3 regions of the Solibacillus sp. FSL H8-0523 genome follow, and region 1 is predicted to be linked to each of the others. Evidence: a T-box and tRNA genes for the amino acid it is inferred to sense, from the RefSeq annotation. Region 1 holds a T-box; the other regions hold tRNA genes.
The links. A T-box is a leader RNA that pairs with one kind of tRNA and senses whether it is charged. The one in region 1 lies ahead of leuS (leucine--tRNA ligase), so its partner is inferred to be a tRNA-Leu.

Region 1 (3,266 bases):
GATCATAAAGGACTTTATGCCAGAAGCGTGCGTATAGTAAGTGAAGTACTGCGTGCTCCGCGCCACCGATGTAAATATCAACTGGTAACCAACGTTTTAATAACTCTGGATCCGCAATTGCTTTGTCATTTGTTGGATCGATATAACGTAGGAAGTACCATGAAGAACCAGCCCACTGTGGCATTGTATTCGTTTCACGACGACCTTTTAACCCTGTAACTGGGTCTACAACATTTACCCACTCCTCGATGTTCGCAAGTGGCGATTCACCTGTACCTGAAGGACGGATATTTGTTGTTTTTGGTAACTCAAGAGGTAGTTGATCCTCTGGAATCGTTGTCATTGTGCCATCTTCCCAGTGAATAACTGGAATTGGCTCGCCCCAATAACGTTGACGTGAGAATAACCAGTCACGTAGGCGATACGTTACTTTCTTTTCACCAACCGCATTTTCTTCTAACCAAGTGATTGCCTTAGCAATCCCGTCTGCTTTGTTTAAGCCGTCTAAGAATTCTGAGTTAATGTGAACACCGTCACCAGTGAATGCTTCTTTATCGATGTCGCCACCTTCAAGAACCGCTGTAATTTCTAGGCCGAACTCTTTCGCGAATTCATAGTCACGCTCATCATGCGCAGGAACCGCCATAATTGCACCTGTACCGTAAGTTGCTAATACATAATCCGCGATCCAAATTGGCACTTGTTTGCCGTTGATTGGGTTCACTGCATAAGCGCCTGTGAAGACACCTGTTTTTTCTTTCGCTAAGTCTGTACGTTCTAAATCAGATTTTAGTGAAACCTTTTCAAGATACGCTTCTACCGCTTCTTTTTGCTCTGGAGACGTAATTTGTGCAACTAATTTATGCTCTGGTGCTAGTACACAGTATGTTGCACCAAATAATGTATCTGGACGTGTTGTAAATACCTCGAAGTCTTTGTCTGTGTTTGCAACAGTGAATTTCACTTGTGCACCTTCAGAACGGCCGATCCAGTTACGCTGCATATCCTTAATTGATTCAGGCCAGTCAACGTCTAGTAAGTCGTCGATTAAACGGTCTGCGTATTTTGTAATACGTAGTACCCATTGGCGCATTGGTTTACGCACAACTGGGTGACCACCGCGTTCAGAAAGACCATCGATTACTTCTTCGTTTGCAAGTACTGTTCCTAATGCTTCACACCAGTTCACAGCCACTTCGTCCACGTAAGCTAAATCCATTTCCACTAATTTCGTGAAAATCCATTGCGTCCATTTGTAGTATGAAGGATCTGTTGTGTTAATTTCACGATCCCAGTCATATGAAAAGCCTAGCTCATTAATTTGACGCTTGAATGTCGCAATGTTTTTAGCAGTGAATTCTGCTGGGTCATTTCCTGTATCAAGTGCGTATTGCTCTGCTGGTAAACCGAACGCATCCCAACCCATTGGATGAAGTACGTTATAACCTTGCATACGTTTGAAACGAGAAAGGATATCTGTTGCTGTGTAGCCTTCTGGGTGACCTACGTGAAGGCCTGCACCTGATGGGTACGGGAACATGTCTAATGCGTAGAATTTTGGTTTTGATTCGTCATTTTCAGTTTTGAATGTTTTGTTAACATCCCAAAACGCTTGCCATTTTTTTTCGATTTGCTGATGATTAAAGCTCACAATATTTCCTCCTTTTAAATACGATTGATTGCGCTGTAATGTAGTATTTCTTATTCACTTTAAAATTAACTGAATATTTGAACAATAAAAAAATCCCGTCCCCATCTTATAAAAGACAGGGACGAGAGATATTGTTAACTCCCGCGGTACCACCCAAATTAGTGACACAGCACTCAGCTTGTAGATTCTTAACGCGAATTCACGGCTTTCCTTACTAAAGTTCAGAAAAGCATACTCCGAGGCGAGTTCAATTTATCACTTACTAGCTTCCACCAGCCGCTAGCTCTCTAAAAAGTGAAACCATCTACTATTCCTCATCACAGTTCAATTTATTGTTATTCCATTCATTTTAATGGAAAGCTGGTAAAAGTACAAGTGCGAGATTGGTTACGAATTGCAGAGGTATCGTATAAAGTTTTACTTTTATTATCGGTGGGCTACCGCACGACTGCTATAAAGCCACGTAATATGTTAAAGTGCCGCTATGGATATTACAGCCGCTCCGCTTTCGCGAGGCGACCAGTTACTAAATAATTTAGTTAACTTTCTAGATTTTTTAAGCTCCTATCATATAGAAGACATGGAATAATCGCGAATACTAGTAAAATCGATAAAATGATCATGAGCACCTGCATACCGTACATATCGACCATGAAGCCGCCAAACACGGGACCGATCATGCGGCCAATCGTTGTAGCGCTGTTCACTAAGCCTTGATAAAAGCCTTGCTGTCCAGGTGGCGCAAGTCGATTAGCTATTAATGGAATGACGGGTGTAAAGAATACTTCACCAAACGTTAAAATAATCATTGCCGCTGCAAACATTTTGAAGTCCCCTGCAAAATAGACCACGATAAATGACAGAGACATTAACACTAAACCAAGCACTAATTGATGCTTAATTTTATTTTCCCAACGTTTAATAAGTGGGCGGATAATTGGCTGCACTGCGACAATCAAAAATCCATTTAGCGTCCAAAGTAAGCTATACTCAGACAAGCTCATCCCTAGCCCTTGTGTATAAGAAGAAATCGTCGCGCTCCACTGTGAATAACTTAACCAACATACAACAAGTGAAATACTTAAAATACCTATCGCTAGAATCGGACCTTTTTGACGTCCTTGCTCGTCTTTTCCAAGCGATTTTGTTGTGACATCTCGCTGATCAAAGCGTTTGTATGTCGTTAGGACAAGTACGAAAAACACCGCATAGAAAAATAAGTTTGCACTAAATACATAATCAAATATAAAATCTGCAATAATCCCAGCAAGTGCAGGACCAATCGCCACCCCGACATTATTTGCTAAGAAAATCGAGTTAAACGCCTTACGCCCACCTTCTGGCCACGCACTTCCGGCAATCGCATAAATCGCTGGATACACAATCCCGCCACTAAAACCGAGCATTGCTAAAAAGATGACGTATTGTGGCCAATCATGCCACAACGTTAATAAGGTAATCGAACACAAATTGAGCACGACCCCAATTAAAATCGCTTTATAACCACCTAATTTATCAAATAAAAAACCACCAACTAAATTACCAAACACCCCTGCTAACGAATTTAGCATCAGTACGACTCCAGCAACCGTTAATGACTTTCCTAAATGGTCAT
Region 2 (3,266 bases), 650 kb from region 1:
ATTGTAGCACGTGTGTAGCCCAGGTCATAAGGGGCATGATGATTTGACGTCATCCCCACCTTCCTCCGGTTTATCACCGGCAGTCTCCTTAGAGTGCCCAACTAAATGATGGCAACTAAGAACAAGGGTTGCGCTCGTTGCGGGACTTAACCCAACATCTCACGACACGAGCTGACGACAACCATGCACCACCTGTCACCGTTGTCCCCGAAGGGAAAACTGTATCTCTACAGTGGTCAATGGGATGTCAAGACCTGGTAAGGTTCTTCGCGTTGCTTCGAATTAAACCACATGCTCCACCGCTTGTGCGGGCCCCCGTCAATTCCTTTGAGTTTCAGTCTTGCGACCGTACTCCCCAGGCGGAGTGCTTAATGCGTTAGCTGCAGCACTGAGGGGCGGAAACCCCCCAACACTTAGCACTCATCGTTTACGGCGTGGACTACCAGGGTATCTAATCCTGTTTGCTCCCCACGCTTTCGCGCCTCAGTGTCAGTTACAGACCAGATAGTCGCCTTCGCCACTGGTGTTCCTCCAAATCTCTACGCATTTCACCGCTACACTTGGAATTCCACTATCCTCTTCTGCACTCAAGTTCCCCAGTTTCCAATGACCCTCCCCGGTTGAGCCGGGGGCTTTCACATCAGACTTAAGGAACCACCTGCGCGCGCTTTACGCCCAATAATTCCGGACAACGCTTGCCACCTACGTATTACCGCGGCTGCTGGCACGTAGTTAGCCGTGGCTTTCTAACAAGGTACCGTCAAGGTAGCGCCAGTTACTACGCTACTTGTTCTTCCCTTGCAACAGAGTTTTACGAACCGAAATCCTTCTTCACTCACGCGGCGTTGCTCCATCAGACTTTCGTCCATTGTGGAAGATTCCCTACTGCTGCCTCCCGTAGGAGTCTGGGCCGTGTCTCAGTCCCAGTGTGGCCGATCACCCTCTCAGGTCGGCTACGCATCGTTGCCTTGGTGAGCCGTTACCTCACCAACTAGCTAATGCGCCGCGGGTCCATCCTATAGTGATAGCCGAAACCATCTTTCAACTTCAAAACATGTGTTTCGAAGTATTATCCGGTATTAGCTCCGGTTTCCCGAAGTTATCCCAGTCTATAGGGTAGGTTACCCACGTGTTACTCACCCGTCCGCCGCTAAATCAGAGAGAAGCAAGCTTCTCTAATCATTCGCTCGACTTGCATGTATTAGGCACGCCGCCAGCGTTCGTCCTGAGCCAGGATCAAACTCTCCATAATAGTTAGTTTGAAAGCTCATTTGCTTTGCTAGCGATCCAACTAATTAAAGTTGAAATCTATTGTTTGTTTCATTTAAGAAACTTGTTTTTCATTAACGTTGCTTGTTCAGTTTTCAAGGTTCATGTTGTTGTCGTTTGTGACAACTTTTATATCTTATCATTTTTAAAATGTTATGTCAACACTTTATTTTAAATGATTTTTTCGAAATTGTTTGTCGTTCTTAACGACTCTTATAATATTACCTCATTCATTTCTGAATGTCAACAGCTTTTTTAAAACTGGAGCGGGTGATCGGAATCGAACCGACAACATCAGCTTGGAAGGCTGAGGTTTTACCACTAAACTACACCCGCATATTAAATTACTATGGTGCGGCCGAGAGGACTTGAACCTCCACGGGGTTGCCCCCACTAGGCCCTCAACCTAGCGCGTATGCCATTCCGCCACGACCGCTTCATCCGACTTTTCTCATTATATACAACTTTGAGATTTTTTGTCAATATGAAACTGGTGAGCCATGAAGGATTCGAACCTTCGACCCTCTGATTAAAAGTCAGATGCTCTACCAACTGAGCTAATGGCTCTTGAAAATGGCTGGGGAACCTGGATTCGAACCAGGGCATGACGGAATCAAAATCCGTTGCCTTACCGCTTGGCTATACCCCAATAATGGCGGTCCCGACCGGGATCGAACCGGCGATCTCCTGCGTGACAGGCAGGCATGTTAACCGCTACACCACGGGACCATAAGTAAACACTATAAAATTAAGTGGTGACCCGTACGGGATTCGAACCCGTGTTACCGCCGTGAAAGGGCGGTGTCTTAACCACTTGACCAACGGGCCAATGAATGGCTCCGAAGGCAGGACTCGAACCTGCGACCTGCCGGTTAACAGCCGGATGCTCTACCAACTGAGCTACTTCGGAATAATCTCTTCATTTTGTCGACGTCATCTTGTCGACTTTTATTATTATAGGTGCCGACCTATCAATCGTCAACACTTTTTAGTGATTTTTTTCGAAGAAAAAATCCCTTCCTATATAATAGCATTTTCACTTTTATTGCGATAAGAGGTATTTTCCCCAAAAACACTTATATCAAACCTCTTACATGAAATTAAATTTCACTTTCTACAAATCGAATTTTCCCCTTACAAATACTACAACAGTATTTCCGGACATCCATTTTTCGTTTACGCTTATAGCTTTGCCCACAATTTTCACAACGGTAATAATGAATTACGCCTTTTTTCTTTACCTTAACAGGCACTTCAATACGCGAACAGAATCTCGGCGCACCTACTCGCTTCAATAGGTTCCTAAAGTCTGCATCACGATGTTGATAACCCATCCCTAAAATATGTAGGTGATAATGGCACAACTCATGCAATATGATTCCCCTTAACTCTTCTATCCCAAAATGATTGTATAACTTTTTATTTAATTCGATATTGTGACTGCTTAATAAATAACGCCCACCTGTCGACTTCAACCTACTATTAAAATATGCTTTATGTACAAAAGGACGATTAAAATATTGAAGTGATAATTGTTCAACTAATTGCTGTGCTTGTTCATCTGTCATTTCTTTCACTCCGTTTTTACAAAATAAAAAAGCACACGAACGAATCCATGTACTTTTTATTATAATAAATTTCACTTTGTTTTACACGCTAGGTTGTGCTACTGGCGGTAACATCGTTAAGGAGATACGTCCTTTATTCGCTTCTACCTTTTCTACCCAAACTGTTACGATATCACCTAAGGCCACGACGTCTAATGGATGCTTGACGCGAGCTTTTTGCAATTTTGAAATATGCACTAGCCCGTCTTGCTTGACGCCAATATCAACGAACGCCCCAAAGTCTACTACGTTACGAACCGTTCCTTGTAGTTCCATACCTACTTGTAAGTCTTCCATTTTTAAAACATCCGTTTTTAATAACGGCTGAGGAAAGGCATCACGTGGATCTCGGGATGGTTTCATTAATGTATCCACAATATCTTTTAACGT
Region 3 (3,266 bases), 1.1 Mb from region 1:
ACATCTCACGACACGAGCTGACGACAACCATGCACCACCTGTCACCGTTGTCCCCGAAGGGAAAACTGTATCTCTACAGTGGTCAATGGGATGTCAAGACCTGGTAAGGTTCTTCGCGTTGCTTCGAATTAAACCACATGCTCCACCGCTTGTGCGGGCCCCCGTCAATTCCTTTGAGTTTCAGTCTTGCGACCGTACTCCCCAGGCGGAGTGCTTAATGCGTTAGCTGCAGCACTGAGGGGCGGAAACCCCCCAACACTTAGCACTCATCGTTTACGGCGTGGACTACCAGGGTATCTAATCCTGTTTGCTCCCCACGCTTTCGCGCCTCAGTGTCAGTTACAGACCAGATAGTCGCCTTCGCCACTGGTGTTCCTCCAAATCTCTACGCATTTCACCGCTACACTTGGAATTCCACTATCCTCTTCTGCACTCAAGTTCCCCAGTTTCCAATGACCCTCCCCGGTTGAGCCGGGGGCTTTCACATCAGACTTAAGGAACCACCTGCGCGCGCTTTACGCCCAATAATTCCGGACAACGCTTGCCACCTACGTATTACCGCGGCTGCTGGCACGTAGTTAGCCGTGGCTTTCTAACAAGGTACCGTCAAGGTAGCGCCAGTTACTACGCTACTTGTTCTTCCCTTGCAACAGAGTTTTACGAACCGAAATCCTTCTTCACTCACGCGGCGTTGCTCCATCAGACTTTCGTCCATTGTGGAAGATTCCCTACTGCTGCCTCCCGTAGGAGTCTGGGCCGTGTCTCAGTCCCAGTGTGGCCGATCACCCTCTCAGGTCGGCTACGCATCGTTGCCTTGGTGAGCCGTTACCTCACCAACTAGCTAATGCGCCGCGGGTCCATCCTATAGTGATAGCCGAAACCATCTTTCAACTTCAAAACATGTGTTTCGAAGTATTATCCGGTATTAGCTCCGGTTTCCCGAAGTTATCCCAGTCTATAGGGTAGGTTACCCACGTGTTACTCACCCGTCCGCCGCTAAATCAGAGAGAAGCAAGCTTCTCTAATCATTCGCTCGACTTGCATGTATTAGGCACGCCGCCAGCGTTCGTCCTGAGCCAGGATCAAACTCTCCATAATAGTTAGTTTGAAAGCTCATTTGCTTTGCTAGCGATCCAACTAATTAAAGTTGAAATCTATTGTTTGTTTCATTTAAGAAACTTGTTTTTCATTAACGTTGCTTGTTCAGTTTTCAAGGTTCATGGTGGAGCCTAGCGGGATCGAACCGCTGACCTCCTGCGTGCAAGGCAGGCGCTCTCCCAGCTGAGCTAAGGCCCCATAAAATGGTCGGAATGACAGGATTCGAACCTACGACCCCTTGGTCCCAAACCAAGTGCTCTACCAAGCTGAGCTACATTCCGGAAAATTGGTGCGCTCGACAGGACTTGAACCTACAACCTTCTGATTCGTAGTCAGATGCTCTATCCAATTGAGCTACGAGCGCAATTATTTATTTAAAAATGGTGCCGAGGGCCGGAATCGAACCGGCACGGTGATCACTCACCGCAGGATTTTAAGTCCTGTGCGTCTGCCAGTTCCGCCACCCCGGCATTTTTTGGAGCGGAAGACGAGGTTCGAACTCGCGACCCCCACCTTGGCAAGGTGGTGTTCTACCACTGAACTACTTCCGCAAAATGCATAAGCTATTTTTATCTGACAGTATATGAAATTAAAATGGTGCGGGTGAAGGGAGTCGAACCCCCACGCCTTGCGGCGCTAGATCCTAAGTCTAGTGCGTCTGCCAATTCCGCCACACCCGCAGCAGACAAATATAAAACTGGTGAGCCATGAAGGACTCGAACCTTCGACCCTCTGATTAAAAGTCAGATGCTCTACCAACTGAGCTAATGGCTCTCTAAAATGGTGCCGGCGAAAGGAGTCGAACCCTCGACCTACTGATTACAAGTCAGTTGCTCTACCAACTGAGCTACACCGGCATTTTAGAAATGGTGGAGGATGACGGGCTCGAACCGCCGACCCCCTGCTTGTAAGGCAGGTGCTCTCCCAGCTGAGCTAATCCTCCTGGGTAATACAGCCTAGCGACGTCCTACTCTCACAGGGGGAAACCCCCAACTACCATCGGCGCTAAAGAGCTTAACTTCCGTGTTCGGTATGGGAACGGGTGTGACCTCTTTGCCATCATCACTAGACTATTTTATTGTAAAAGACAATATTTATTATACTACACTATCCTTAAAAGTCAAGTGTTTTTAATAAATTTTATTCTTTCAAAACTGGATAAACGTTTCATTGATGTTCATAAATTGTGGTTAAGTCCTCGACCGATTAGTATTCGTCAGCTCCACACATCACTGCGCTTCCACCTCGAACCTATCTACCTGATCGTCTTTCAGGGGTCTTACTTACTTGCGTAATGGGAAATCTCATCTTGAGGGGGGCTTCATGCTTAGATGCTTTCAGCACTTATCCCGTCCACACATAGCTACCCAGCGATGCTCTTGGCAGAACAACTGGTACACCAGCGGTGTGTCCATCCCGGTCCTCTCGTACTAAGGACAGCTCCTCTCAAATTTCCTACGCCCACGACGGATAGGGACCGAACTGTCTCACGACGTTCTGAACCCAGCTCGCGTACCGCTTTAATGGGCGAACAGCCCAACCCTTGGGACCGACTACAGCCCCAGGATGCGATGAGCCGACATCGAGGTGCCAAACCTCCCCGTCGATGTGGACTCTTGGGGGAGATAAGCCTGTTATCCCCGGGGTAGCTTTTATCCGTTGAGCGATGGCCCTTCCATGCGGAACCACCGGATCACTAAGCCCGTCTTTCGACCCTGCTCGACTTGTAGGTCTCGCAGTCAAGCTCCCTTATGCCTTTACACTCTACGAATGATTTCCAACCATTCTGAGGGAACCTTTGGGCGCCTCCGTTACTCTTTAGGAGGCGACCGCCCCAGTCAAACTGTCCGCCTGACACTGTCTCCTACCCCGCTAAGGGGCATGGGTTAGAAGTTCAATACAACCAGGGTAGTATCCCACTGACGCCTCCTCCGAAGCTGGCGCTCCGGGATCTCTGGCTCCTACCTATCCTGTACAAGTTGTACCAAAATTCAATATCAGGCTACAGTAAAGCTCCACGGGGTCTTTCCGTCCTGTCGCGGGTAACCTGCATCTTCACAGGTACTATAATTTCACCGAGTCTCTCGTTGAGACAGTGCCCAGATCGTTACGCCTTTCGTGCGGGTCGGAACTTACCCGACAAGGAATTTCGCTACCTTAGGACCGTT

Region 2: it has a tRNA-Leu gene. The T-box ahead of leuS (leucine--tRNA ligase) is inferred to sense a tRNA for this amino acid. The anticodon was not compared.
Region 3: it has a tRNA-Leu gene. The T-box ahead of leuS (leucine--tRNA ligase) is inferred to sense a tRNA for this amino acid. The anticodon was not compared.

The regions. Positions count from the first base shown of each region.
Region 1 covers NZ_CP150291.1:3,186,429-3,189,694, forward strand. Annotated here, with positions in the region: gene leuS (leucine--tRNA ligase) at 1-1,651, opposite strand, end outside; T-box leader at 1,766-1,981, opposite strand; gene NSQ62_RS15855 (MFS transporter) at 2,191-3,266, opposite strand, start outside.
Region 2 covers NZ_CP150291.1:3,835,579-3,838,844, forward strand. Annotated here, with positions in the region: rRNA gene NSQ62_RS19160 (16S ribosomal RNA) at 1-1,252, opposite strand, end outside; tRNA gene NSQ62_RS19165 (tRNA-Gly) at 1,532-1,605, opposite strand; tRNA gene NSQ62_RS19170 (tRNA-Leu) at 1,620-1,705, opposite strand; tRNA gene NSQ62_RS19175 (tRNA-Lys) at 1,761-1,836, opposite strand; tRNA gene NSQ62_RS19180 (tRNA-Gln) at 1,844-1,918, opposite strand; tRNA gene NSQ62_RS19185 (tRNA-Asp) at 1,923-1,998, opposite strand; tRNA gene NSQ62_RS19190 (tRNA-Glu) at 2,023-2,097, opposite strand; tRNA gene NSQ62_RS19195 (tRNA-Asn) at 2,104-2,179, opposite strand; gene NSQ62_RS19200 (SprT family protein) at 2,370-2,837, opposite strand; gene NSQ62_RS19205 (Tex family protein) at 2,919-3,266, opposite strand, start outside.
Region 3 covers NZ_CP150291.1:106,706-109,971, reverse strand. Annotated here, with positions in the region: rRNA gene NSQ62_RS00550 (16S ribosomal RNA) at 1-1,098, opposite strand, end outside; tRNA gene NSQ62_RS00545 (tRNA-Ala) at 1,221-1,296, opposite strand; tRNA gene NSQ62_RS00540 (tRNA-Pro) at 1,303-1,379, opposite strand; tRNA gene NSQ62_RS00535 (tRNA-Arg) at 1,386-1,462, opposite strand; tRNA gene NSQ62_RS00530 (tRNA-Leu) at 1,480-1,568, opposite strand; tRNA gene NSQ62_RS00525 (tRNA-Gly) at 1,575-1,649, opposite strand; tRNA gene NSQ62_RS00520 (tRNA-Leu) at 1,694-1,778, opposite strand; tRNA gene NSQ62_RS00515 (tRNA-Lys) at 1,797-1,872, opposite strand; tRNA gene NSQ62_RS00510 (tRNA-Thr) at 1,880-1,955, opposite strand; tRNA gene NSQ62_RS00505 (tRNA-Val) at 1,966-2,041, opposite strand; rRNA gene rrf (5S ribosomal RNA) at 2,053-2,168, opposite strand; rRNA gene NSQ62_RS00495 (23S ribosomal RNA) at 2,285-3,266, opposite strand, start outside.